DNA from 2 places in the Verrucosispora sp. NA02020 genome. Region 1 is predicted to be linked to the other one. Evidence: riboswitches for the same ligand, from Rfam matches in the RefSeq annotation. Region 1 holds a riboswitch; the other holds the start of a gene.

Region 1 (5,345 bases):
TGGACCCGGCGCGGCCCGGTGAACGTTTCTGGACACCGCACTGGAGATCGCACCCGGACACGGTGCCTCCGCGCGCCCGCGAGGTGGGGCGTAATCTCGTGCGGTTGGCCGGGCCGGCGTGACGAGGAGAACGAAGCGGTGGACCAGAGCACCCTGGACCGGGAGATCGCCGTCGAGCAGCGGCATCTCGACCGGGTGTACGCACGACTGGCCGAGCTGCGACGCGCGGCGGTCCGCGCCGAGCGGGACGGCTACCGGCTGGCCCGGGTCGGCAACTTCGGCGCCCTGGTCGAGCGGGACGCGATGGTGTTCCACGCCGCGCAGCGCCGCCACGTGCTCGACGCCGAGTACGAGGGGCTCGTCTTCGGCCGTCTCGACCTGCGCGACGGGCAGGTGTTCCACGTCGGGCGGCTCGGTATCCGCGACGAGGACGCCGCCACGCTGGTGGTCGACTGGCGTGCCCCGGCCGCCGCCCCCTTCTACCAGGCCACCCCGGCCGAGCCGCTCGGCGTGGTACGCCGCCGGACGATCCAGTCCAGCCGGGAGCGGGTCACCCGGATCGAGGACGACCTGCTCGACCCGGACGCCGCACCGGCGGAGATGGCGGTGGTGGGCGACGGCGCGCTGCTGGCCAACCTGTCCCGGGCCACCGGCCGGGGGATGCGCGACATCGTGGCGACCATCCAGCGCGAGCAGGACGAGGCGATCCGCTCCCCCGGTTCCGGGGTCACGCTGGTCTCCGGCGGGCCGGGCACCGGCAAGACGGCGGTGGCGCTGCACCGCGCCGCGTACCTGCTCTACTCCGACCGCAGCCGGTATGCCGGCGGCGGCATCCTGGTGGTCGGCCCCTCCTCGGTCTTCGTCGAGTACATCGCCTCGGTCCTGCCGTCCCTCGGCGAGGAGACCGCCACGCTGCACTCGCTGGGCACGCTCTTTCCCGGGCTGGTCGCCACCCGCACCGACCCGGTCGACGTGGCGGCGGTCAAGGGGTCGCTGCGGATGCGCCGGTTGCTGGAACGGGCGGCCCGGGACGGCGTACCCGACTCCCCGCCCGAGCTGCGGCTGCTCTACCGGGGGCAGTTGCTGCGGCTGGAGCGGGCCGAGCTGGACGCCATCCGGGAACGGGCGTTGGCCCGGGGCGCGCGGCGTAACGAGGTACGCCGGGCCGGCTTCGACGACGTCCTGGCGGCGCTCTGGGCACAGGCCCGCCGGTTGGGTGTCGCCCGGTTGCCCGAGCAGCGGGCCTTCGAGGACGAGTTGATCGACCGGACGGACTTCCGGGACTTCCTCAAGGCGTGGTGGCCCCGGCTGCATCCCCGGCACGTGCTCGGCTGGCTGGCCGATCCGGAACGGCTGCGCCGGTACGCCGCCGGGCTGCTGTCCCGCGCCGAGATCCGGCTGCTGGAGCAGGCGTACCGGGGGCTGGCCGCCGAGGGTCCGACGGTGGCCGACGCGGCGCTGCTCGACGAGCTGGACGCGTTGCTCGGCAAGCCGGTGCGTCCGGCCCGCCAGAAGCGCGACCCGTTCCAGCTCGCCGGTGGGGTTCGTGAGCTGAGCACGTACGCCGACCGGCAGCGGGCTGCCCGCCAGGCGGCGCGGGAGCGGCCGGAGGACTACCGCGACTACGCGCACGTGGTGGTGGACGAGTCGCAGGACGTGTCACCGATGCAGTGGCGCATGATCGGCCGGCGCGGTCGGCTGGCCTCGTGGACGGTGGTGGGCGACCCGGCGCAGACCGCGTGGACGGGTGATCCGCAGGAGCTGTCCCGGGCCCGGGACCAGGCGTTGGGTCGTCGTCGGCGGCACCGGTTCACGCTCACCACGAACTACCGCAACTCGGCGGAGATCTTCGCGGTGGCAGCGGCCGAGATCCGCCGGGCGTACCCGGACCTGTCCCTGCCCACCGCCGTGCGGACCACCGGGGTCGACCCGGTGGATCTGGTGGTGCCGGCGGCCGAGTTGGCGGCCGGCGTGACGTCCGCCGCGAGCGCGCTGCTCGGCGAGGTCGAGGGCACCGTCGGGGTGATCACGCCGGTGCCGCGTCGGGACGAGGTCGCGGCCTGGCTGGGTGGGCTCGGCGGCGAGCGTCTCCAGGTGGTGACCAGCCTGGAGGCCAAGGGCATGGAGTACGACGGCGTGGTGCTGGTCGCCCCCGGCGAGATCCGTGCCGATCCCGGCTCCGGTGTCCGTACGCTCTACGTCGCCCTGTCCCGGGCCACCCAGCGGCTGACCACTATCGAACCGACAGGCTGAGCCCGGAGGCCACCGACCTCGCTTGGCGAAAAAGCAACAAACATACCTTATGTCTGGTTTACTCGTGATCAGGGGAACACCAGGAGTCACACCGGCTGCACGGGTCCCACCAGCACCGGTAGGCTCGGACCCGGCCTCCGCCAGGCGGCACTCGACGGTGCCGGCGGTGACCGCCGCCTAATCGCCCGCCAGGGCGAACCGGGGAACCATGTTCCAGGGGTGCATCCGCGTCCAGCGGTAGGGATCTTCCGTCCCGAACCCGTCAGCTAACCCGGTCGGCGGCTGACGGAAGGACATGTGCATGCCAGCAGTGGCAACCGTGAGACCGGCCGCCCGTATGGCGGCCCTGATAGCCGCGGGGCTCGCCCTTGCCCTGGGCGCCGCGCTGGCGCCGTTCAGCGCCGCCTCCGCGGCTCCCGGTGACGTCGGCGACGAGGGCGGCACCCCGGCGCTGCGCGCCCAGTTGGAGGCGGCCAGCAAGGGTTACCTCGACGCCAAGACCGCCCTGGACCGCTCGGTCGACCGGCAGAAGAAGCTGGCCGAGCAGCTCACCACGACCGAGGGCCAGCTCACCGAACGCAGCACCAAGGTCGCCGAGATCGCCGCGCAGGCGTACCGCAGCGGCCGACTCGGTGCCGCGTCGGCGTTGCTCAACAGCGGATCCCCGGCCGGCTTCATGGACCGCGCGGCGGCACTGGACGCGGTGGCGGCCAACGAGGAGCGCGCCCTGCGCGACCTGCGGGCCAGCCGGGACGAGGTCGGCAAGACCAAGCAGGCCCTCGACGTCGAGGTGCAGGAGCAGCGCAAGCAGGTGGCCGTGATGGCCAAGCGCAAGGAGCAGGCCGAGCGTTCGCTGACGGTGGCCGAGGAACGGGAGGAGCGGGCAGCCGAGCGGGCCGCGGCGGAGGAGCGGGCCAGTCGGGCCCCGGCACGCAGCGGCGGTTCCAGCAGCCCCACGGCCAAGCCGGCGCCCCGCAACTCCAACGGCTCCTGGCCGTCCGAGTCGTGCAGCGTCAACGACCCCACGCCGGCCAACGGCTGCATCACCCCGCGCACCCTGCACGCGCTCAACCAGGCCAAGGCGGCCGGCTTCACCCGGTACGTCTCCTGCTACCGCGCTGGCGGCTCGGGTGAGCACCCGAAGGGGCGGGCCTGCGACTTCGCGGCGCAGAAGAACGGCTTCGGCGGGGCCGCCACCGGCGGCGACCGGACGTACGGCAACAACCTGGCGGCGTTCTACGTCAACAACGCCGACCGTCTCGCCGTGCTCTACGTGATCTGGTACAAGCAGATCTGGCTGCCCAGCAGCGGCTGGCGGACGTACAGCGGCGCGCGTGGCGACCCCTCCAGCGACCACACCAACCACGTGCACCTCTCGGTGTACTGACCCGCACGACACGCCGGGTGGCCGCCCTCACGGGTGGGTCCACCCGGCGTCGTCGTTCCCGCACCCCGACGCGCCCGCCTCGAATCCACCCGCCCGTCGCCGCGCGCTCTCGCGCCACCTTCGTTACCGTCGACATCGAAGCGGACATTTCGTGGCGACCGGGAGGAACGGTTATGAGCGGACCGCAGCGGACCCAGTGCGACGGTGTGTCGTGAGCGCGGCGACCGGCCATGTGATGGTCTTCGCGCCGACCCCCCTGCTCACGGTCACCATCGACCAGCCCAACGAGACGCCGGAGCTGCACCTGCACCCCGGCGGTCAGGGCGTCTGGCAGGCCCGGATGGTGCTGTCCCACGGTGTCGACGTGGTGCTCTGCACCGCGCTCGGCGGCGAGATCGGGCAGGTGCTGGAGCCGTTGCTCGTCAGCGAGGGCGTCGACCTCAAGGTGGTGGCGCGGGACTCTGGCGGCAGCGGCGGGTACGTGCACGACCGCCGGGACGGCACCCGGCAGGAACTCGTCGACGTGACCGGGCAGCCGCTGAGCCGGCACGAGCTGGACGAGCTCTACAACCTGGCGCTCGGCGAGGGACTGCGCGCGGCGGTGAGCATCCTGAGCGGCCCGAACGACCCGTCGCTGGTCCCCGCCGACCTGTACCGCCGCTTCGCCGCCGACCTCGGCGCCAACGGCAGCCGGGTGGTGGTGGACCTCTGCGGTGACCACCTGACGGCGGTGCTGGAGAGCGGGGTCTTCTTCGTCAAGGTCAGCCACGAGGAGCTGATCGCCGACGGCCTCGCGACCGACGACGACGAGGAGCAGCTCACCCGGGCGATGCACGACCTGCACGCCAACGGTGCCGAGAACGTGGTGGTCAGCCGCGCCGACAAGCCCGCGCTGGCCCTCGTCGACGGCGAGGTCTTCGAGGTGCGGATGCCGCGCCTGGAGGCGGCCGACCCGCGCGGTGCGGGTGACTCGATGACCGCCAGCGTGGCCGCCGTGGTGGCGCGCGGCGGCGACGTACGCACCGCGATCCGGACCGGCGCGGCGGCCGGCGCGCTCAACGTCACCCGGCACGGGCTGGGCACCGGGCGGCTCGACTCGATCACCGGGCTGGTGGACCGGGTACGCCTGGAGCCCGCCGGAGTCCGCCGGCAGGAACGCACCACCCCCGACGAGTTGGCCCACCGGGTGGGTGGCGCATGACGCTGCGGGTGCTGATCACCAACGACGACGGGATCGCCGCGCCGGGTATCCAGGCGCTGGCCCGGGCCGCCGTCGACCGGGGGTTGGACGTGGTGGTCGCCGCGCCGCTGGAGGAGGCGAGCGGCACCAGCGCCGCGATGAGCGCGCTGGAGCAGGACGGGCAGGTGGTGGTCCGTGAGCATCCGCTGCCGGAGCTGGCCGGGGTGCCGGCCTTCGGGGTCGGCGGGTCCCCCGGTTTCATCGCGTTGATCGCCGTGCACGGCGCGTTCGGGCCCCCGCCGTCGGTGCTGCTCTCCGGGATCAACCGGGGGGCGAACGCCGGTCGGGCGGTGTTGCACTCCGGCACCGTGGGTGCGGCGTTCACCGCCGCCGCCAACGGCTGCCGGGCGTTGGCGGTGTCGCTGGACGTGCTCTCCGTCGGTGAGGCGACCGCCGTCAGCGGAGGCGCCGCGGTGGCCGCCGCAGCCCGGGTACGCGACGCCGAACGGAACTGGGCCACCGCCG
Region 2 (5,345 bases), 3.5 Mb from region 1:
ATCCTGGCGCTCTGGCCCGGACAGCAGTTGGTGCCGGAGCAGAGCCGGTGGTGGTTCGCCCAGATCTTCCCGCTGGTGCGGTCGCTGGAGTTCTGGATGGGTGTGGCCGCCGCCGAGCTGATGCTGCGCGGTCGCTGGCGCGGGCCCCGGCTGCCGCTGGCCACCGTTATCTTCGTCGCGACCTGGGTGGCGGCCTCGCAGTGGATCCGGGCCGAACTCTGGGCGGCACTGCTGTCGGTGGCGTACGTCCTGGTGATCGCGGCGGCGGCCGACGCGGACGTGCACGGTCGCCGTTCGCCGCTGCGTTCCCGGCTGATGGTCTGGCTGGGCGAGGTCTCGTTCGCCTTCTACCTGGTGCACGTCTTCGCGATCATGACGATCCTGCGGCTCACCGGAGACTGGGGCACCGGCCTGCCCGGCTGGTGGGGAGTACCGGCGGTGATCGGGTTCCTGCTGCTCACCCTGGCGCTGGCCGCGTTGCTGCACCGCTACGTGGAGCAACCGATGATGCGCCGACTCGCCCCGAGCCGCGCTGCCGCCGGCCCCGCCGCCCCGCCTGGTGGCGGGTCCGCCGAGCCTGCGGGACCGTCCGCAGATCCGCCCGCCGGATCGCCCGCTGGCCCGCCCGCCGGGCCGCCGAGGCAGCGGGTGCCGGGTGACGAGCCGAGTACGGCAGGTCTCCGCGACCGGGACCGCTGAGTCCACCGTGGACCGTTGTCGTCGACGCCCCGACCTGCTGTTTCGTGTGCCGATTACGGCGCGTCGTCTACCTGACACGCCCGCCGCCGATGCGGTGCGACAGTGGTGGCGGTAGCGTGACCGGGTGCTTCCCGTCGCGCCCGCCCGTCCCCTGTGGTGGCTGGCGCGCTGGGCGACGCGACTGCTGACCGGGTTCGCGGTCGCCGCCGCGTTCACCCTCGGCACCTGGGCGATGCCCGCACTGGCCGCGCCCGCACTGGCCACCCCCGCACTGGCCGCGCCCGCACAGGCCGCGCTCGTCGGGCACCCCGTCGCCGGCCGGTTCGGGTCGGCTCCTCTCCTCGTGCCCTCGCCCCGTGCCGACTGGCGCCCCTCGTCGACGGGTGCGCTGGTCACGGTGTCCGCCACGGGGGCCGTCGACCGCGCCGACGCGCTCGGCGTACCCGGGCTGCCGCCCGAGGCGGGCCTGGCGCAGCGGCCCGCCGTGACGGCGGTGGTGGGCGGCCCGGCGGCGTCCCTCCCGACGGCGGTCCCGCCGGGTGCCCACGGTGCCCGCGCCCCACCCGGCGACTGACCTCACGCCCCGCTGCGGCACACCGACCGGACTCCGCCGCAGCCCGTCCCGCAACGCCCGGGACCTCTGCCCCGCGAAACATCCCGTCACCGCCCCGCCCGGTTCCGACGCGCCGCCGTCGGGGGACCGGGTGCCGGCGGCCCGCTGTCAGCGCACCACGGCCCACGAGGTACCGCCATGGAGAAGACCGTCCTCTACCAGTTCCTGATCGAGGTGCCCCGGGCCGCCGCCATCTGGTCGGTGCTGCTCGTGCTCGCACTGGGCGTGCTCACCGTCCTGGTCGCCCGGCCCGAACCGTCCGGCCCCGACGAGACCGGCCCCGCCGACGACCCCGCCGAGGCCGAGACGGCCGACCTGCGCCGCTACGCCGGTGAGGTGGCGGTGGCCGCCGCCGGGGCCGCACAGAACGCCGCCCGGCGGCGGGACGCGTGGCGTACCGCCCAGACCGCCCTCGACCGTGCCTGGGCCCGCTTCGACGAGGCGGAGAGCCGGGCCCGACGGCTCGCCGGGACCACCGCGCTGCCCGCCCCCCGCACCCCCCGCACCGCCAGCGAGTACGCCGCCCGGGAACGCTGGCTGCACCACGCCGCGATGGTGGCGCACTGGCGCGGTGACCTGTCGGCGCGGCAGCTCACCGACGTGCTGGCCCGGCGGGCCGGCTGGGACCCCCGCCTGCACCCGGCCGCACAGGAGGTCGTGCTGGCCCGGGTCGTCCGGGACAACCACCGGGCCACCTACCGGGCCGCCGCCGAGCGGGAACGGGCCGCCTGGCGGGAGACGGAACGGGCCACCGAAGCGGCCCGGGTGCTCTCCGCCGAGGCGTACGCCGCCGCGCAGCGCCTGCGACCGAACCCGGTGCCGGCACCCGCCGTGACCACCGCCGCGCGTCCGGCCGCTGCGGCCCTGCGCTGGCGTCCGGCGCGCGTGGGGTGACTCGGGCGAGACGCGCGGAGCCCCGGTAATCCAGCCTGATCGGGTGAGCCCGGTCACACCGATCGCCGGAACGGACGGTGGTGCCGCAACCGCCCGAGACGTGACGTGATGTCCGGAGGCATTGTCCGGGGGTGGTCCGGTTGTCACCGCCCGTTACGTCGATCACCGTCGGTCCTGTTGCGGGACATCGATGACCGAACGCCCGAAAATCACTGAGCTGGATCATGTTTGCGCAGGTCAGAGCGGGTTGGCAGGGCAATGACCGACCAGTAATGTCGGCCCGTCCGATGCGGTAACCGATCGCAGGAGGCGACGCCGCATCGACCCGCCTAATCGTGGTCTCACGAACCGGGGACCCACCGCACCTCTGGGGTGAATCCGCGAGCCTCGGCTCGCGGTAGGGCCAACTTCCCGCCCGAACCCGTCAGCTAACCCGGTCGGCGGTGTCGGAAGGAGCTTTCCTCTCGTGCATCCCCTTGTGATACCCCTCTTGTTCCTCCACGGCACTGCGGTGCCCGCGCTCACCGGGCCGTCGGCCGCGAGCTGACTGCGGCCCCCGCCCGGCCCCGACCGGGCGAAGCCCCTCGCACGGCCCGTCCGCCCACTCGGGCGGTCCTCGGCATGTCCTGTCGAGCTGACCGCCGGAGCGGATCGCCGTGCCTCCCCGAGCCCCCGTGGAGGACTCCGTGAAGCAGACCCTGACGCGCCAGCTACGCCGGCTGGCCACCGAACGCCCCTACCAGGTCGTCGCCGCCTCGGCCGCCGCGCTGGCGCTGGCCACCGGCACCGGTGCCGTACTCGTCGGCACCGATGACGCCCCGACGACCGCGCACACCACGACCGCCGTCGCCGAGATGCGGGGCGACACCGTCGCCTCCCGCGCCGACACCCGCGCGGAGCCGACCCCGTCGACCCCGCCGGGCAGCGCGGCCCCGAGCAGCGCCGCACCGTCACCGTCGCCCTCGCCCACGCCGAAGGCCACCTCGGCGGCCCCCTCGCCGGTGGCCGTCAGCGAGAAGACCGCACCGAAGCCACCGACGCGCAAGGTCCTGGACTACGACTTCCAGGCCCAGACCACCGGCTACTACTGCGGCCCGGCCGCGGTACGCAACGCGCTCAGCGCCGCCGGGGTCGACCGTGACCAGGACACCCTGGCCGCCCAGCTCGGCACCACGTACGCCGGCACCAACTCGGCTCTGGACACCACCCGGGTGCTCAACGCCACGCTCAAGGGCGAGCCGTACTCGACCACGATGCTGCGGGGCGGCTCGGCCACCCCGACGCAGATGGACCAGCTCCAGGCCGACGTGGTGGAGGCGATCACCGACGGGCGCGGTGTGGTGGTGAACGTGGCCGGCAGCGCCACCGACACCGACGGTGGCTGGCACTCCTTCCCCGGCGGCCACTACGTCGCCGTGGTCGGTTACGCGGACGACGGTCGACTGGTCAAGATCGCGGACTCGGCCGACGCCTCGTACTACTCGTACTGGATGAGCACCACCGACCTCGCCCACTGGGCCGCCACCCGCGGCTACTCCTCCTGAGATGTAAGGACGAGATGTAAGGACCGGATGTAAGGAAGGGTCCCCTGCTATACACCAGGCGATAGCAGGGGACCCTTCCTTACTTCTCGGTCTACAGGTCTGACCGAGTACGCCCACCGCTCACCACGGCCGCTGCTGCGCGCTCAGGGGGCGGTCGGCAGCGCCGCGTCGTCGGTCGTGGTCCGTGGCGCCGGGGCGGTCCAGGCCGGGTCCAGTTCCCGCCGGGCGGCGGAGAGGAACGCCTCGGCGTACGAGTCGGCGGGGAAGTCGCCCAGGTAGCGCCGCCGGGTCGCCCAGCGTGCCTCGGCGAGCGGATCGGTGTCGAGCAGCCGCGTCAGCACGTCGTCCAGGTCGGCAATGTCCCGCCGCAGCACGTAGCCGGTGGCGGCGAGGGGGAACCGTTCGACGAACCGGTCACCGTCGACGCCGGTGTCGGTGACCGCGTAGGGCTTGCCCGAGTACAGCCAGTCGGAGACCACCCCGGAGACGTCGGAGACCAGCGCGTCCGCCCGGTTCACCGACTCGGCCAGGGTGAGCCGGCTGGCGGCGGCGCCGAAGACGTGCTGGCGGCCGGTGCGGGAGCGGTCGGCGGCGAGCAGTTCGTGCAGCCGGGCCAGGCGTCGGGCCGAGCCCGGGTGCTGGTTGGTGTAGGGGTGGGCGCGCAGGATCACCGTGGCGCCCCGGTCGAGCAGCCGCCGCAGCAGCGTCTCGGCCATCGGCAGGGAGCAGTAGTCGGCGTCGGCGTGGTGGCCGGTCCAGGTGGGGGTGTAGAGGACCGTGGGGTTCGTCAGCCCCCGGGTCGGCTGGTGGCGTACCTCGATCGCCTCGACCTGCGGGCGGCCCACCACCACGAACTTCTCGGCCGGGATCTCCACCCCGGCGCGGGCGTACCGGTCGACGGCGGCCTCGCCGGCCACGAAGATCCGGTCGAAGATCGCCGACACCGGGTTGGCGCTGGGCGCCTTGTCGCTGTCGCCGTGGTGCAGTTGGACGTGGGTGAGCTGGGTGAATCGGATGCAGTGGCTGTTCTTCGCGCCGTGGTTGACGTAGAACGCCACCCGCAGGCTCGGCACCAGCACCTCGTCCATGGTGCGCAGGGTGGGGCAGTAGACCACCGGTGCGGTGGTGGCCGCCGCGACGGCGGGCAGGAACTCCGGTTCCCGCAGCATCACCACGAACGGCCGTCCGATCCGTTCCAGGTACGGCAGCCACATGGTGACCTGGTACTCCGAGCCGGGCGGGGCGGAGAAGTGCAGCACGAACTCCGGCTGGTGCCGGCGTAGCGCCCGGGTGACCGCCGACCCGCCGGCCGTCGGCCGGAACCGGCGGCGGGCCAGGTCGAGGGCGACCGCCCCGGCGGCGGCACCGACCGGCAGGCAGACCAGCAGGGCGACCACGGCGGGCAGCCCGGCCAGGGCGGCCACGGCCAGGGCGGCGAGCAGCCCCGCCACCGCGTCGTCGAGCCGGGCGGCGACCTGCGGCACCCAGGTGCGTACCGGCAGGTTGGCGGCGCGGATCTCCAGGTTGCCGGCGGTCCGCAGCGGCCCGGTGACCAGCACCAGCCCGAGCAGCACGAGGGCGGTGACCGCCAGGAT

What was found. A riboswitch is a leader RNA that binds a small molecule or an ion and turns the genes downstream of it on or off. The one in region 1 is predicted to bind cyclic di-AMP.
Region 2: it holds a riboswitch for cyclic di-AMP, as region 1 does, so the genes downstream of both, HUT12_RS09915 (C39 family peptidase) here and HUT12_RS25490 (hypothetical protein) in region 1, are expected to answer to the same signal.

The regions. Positions count from the first base shown of each region.
Region 1 covers NZ_CP054923.1:5,727,206-5,732,550, forward strand. The annotation lists gene HUT12_RS25485 (AAA family ATPase) at 139-2,253, shown strand; cyclic di-AMP (ydaO/yuaA leader) riboswitch at 2,418-2,550, shown strand; gene HUT12_RS25490 (hypothetical protein) at 2,555-3,640, shown strand; gene HUT12_RS25495 (1-phosphofructokinase family hexose kinase) at 3,876-4,841, shown strand; gene surE (5'/3'-nucleotidase SurE) at 4,838-5,345, shown strand, end outside.
Region 2 covers NZ_CP054923.1:2,257,371-2,262,715, forward strand. The annotation lists gene HUT12_RS09900 (acyltransferase) at 1-699, shown strand, start outside; gene HUT12_RS09905 (hypothetical protein) at 824-1,273, shown strand; gene HUT12_RS09910 (hypothetical protein) at 1,451-2,206, shown strand; cyclic di-AMP (ydaO/yuaA leader) riboswitch at 2,523-2,664, shown strand; gene HUT12_RS09915 (C39 family peptidase) at 2,881-3,750, shown strand; gene HUT12_RS09920 (CDP-glycerol glycerophosphotransferase family protein) at 3,894-5,345, opposite strand, start outside.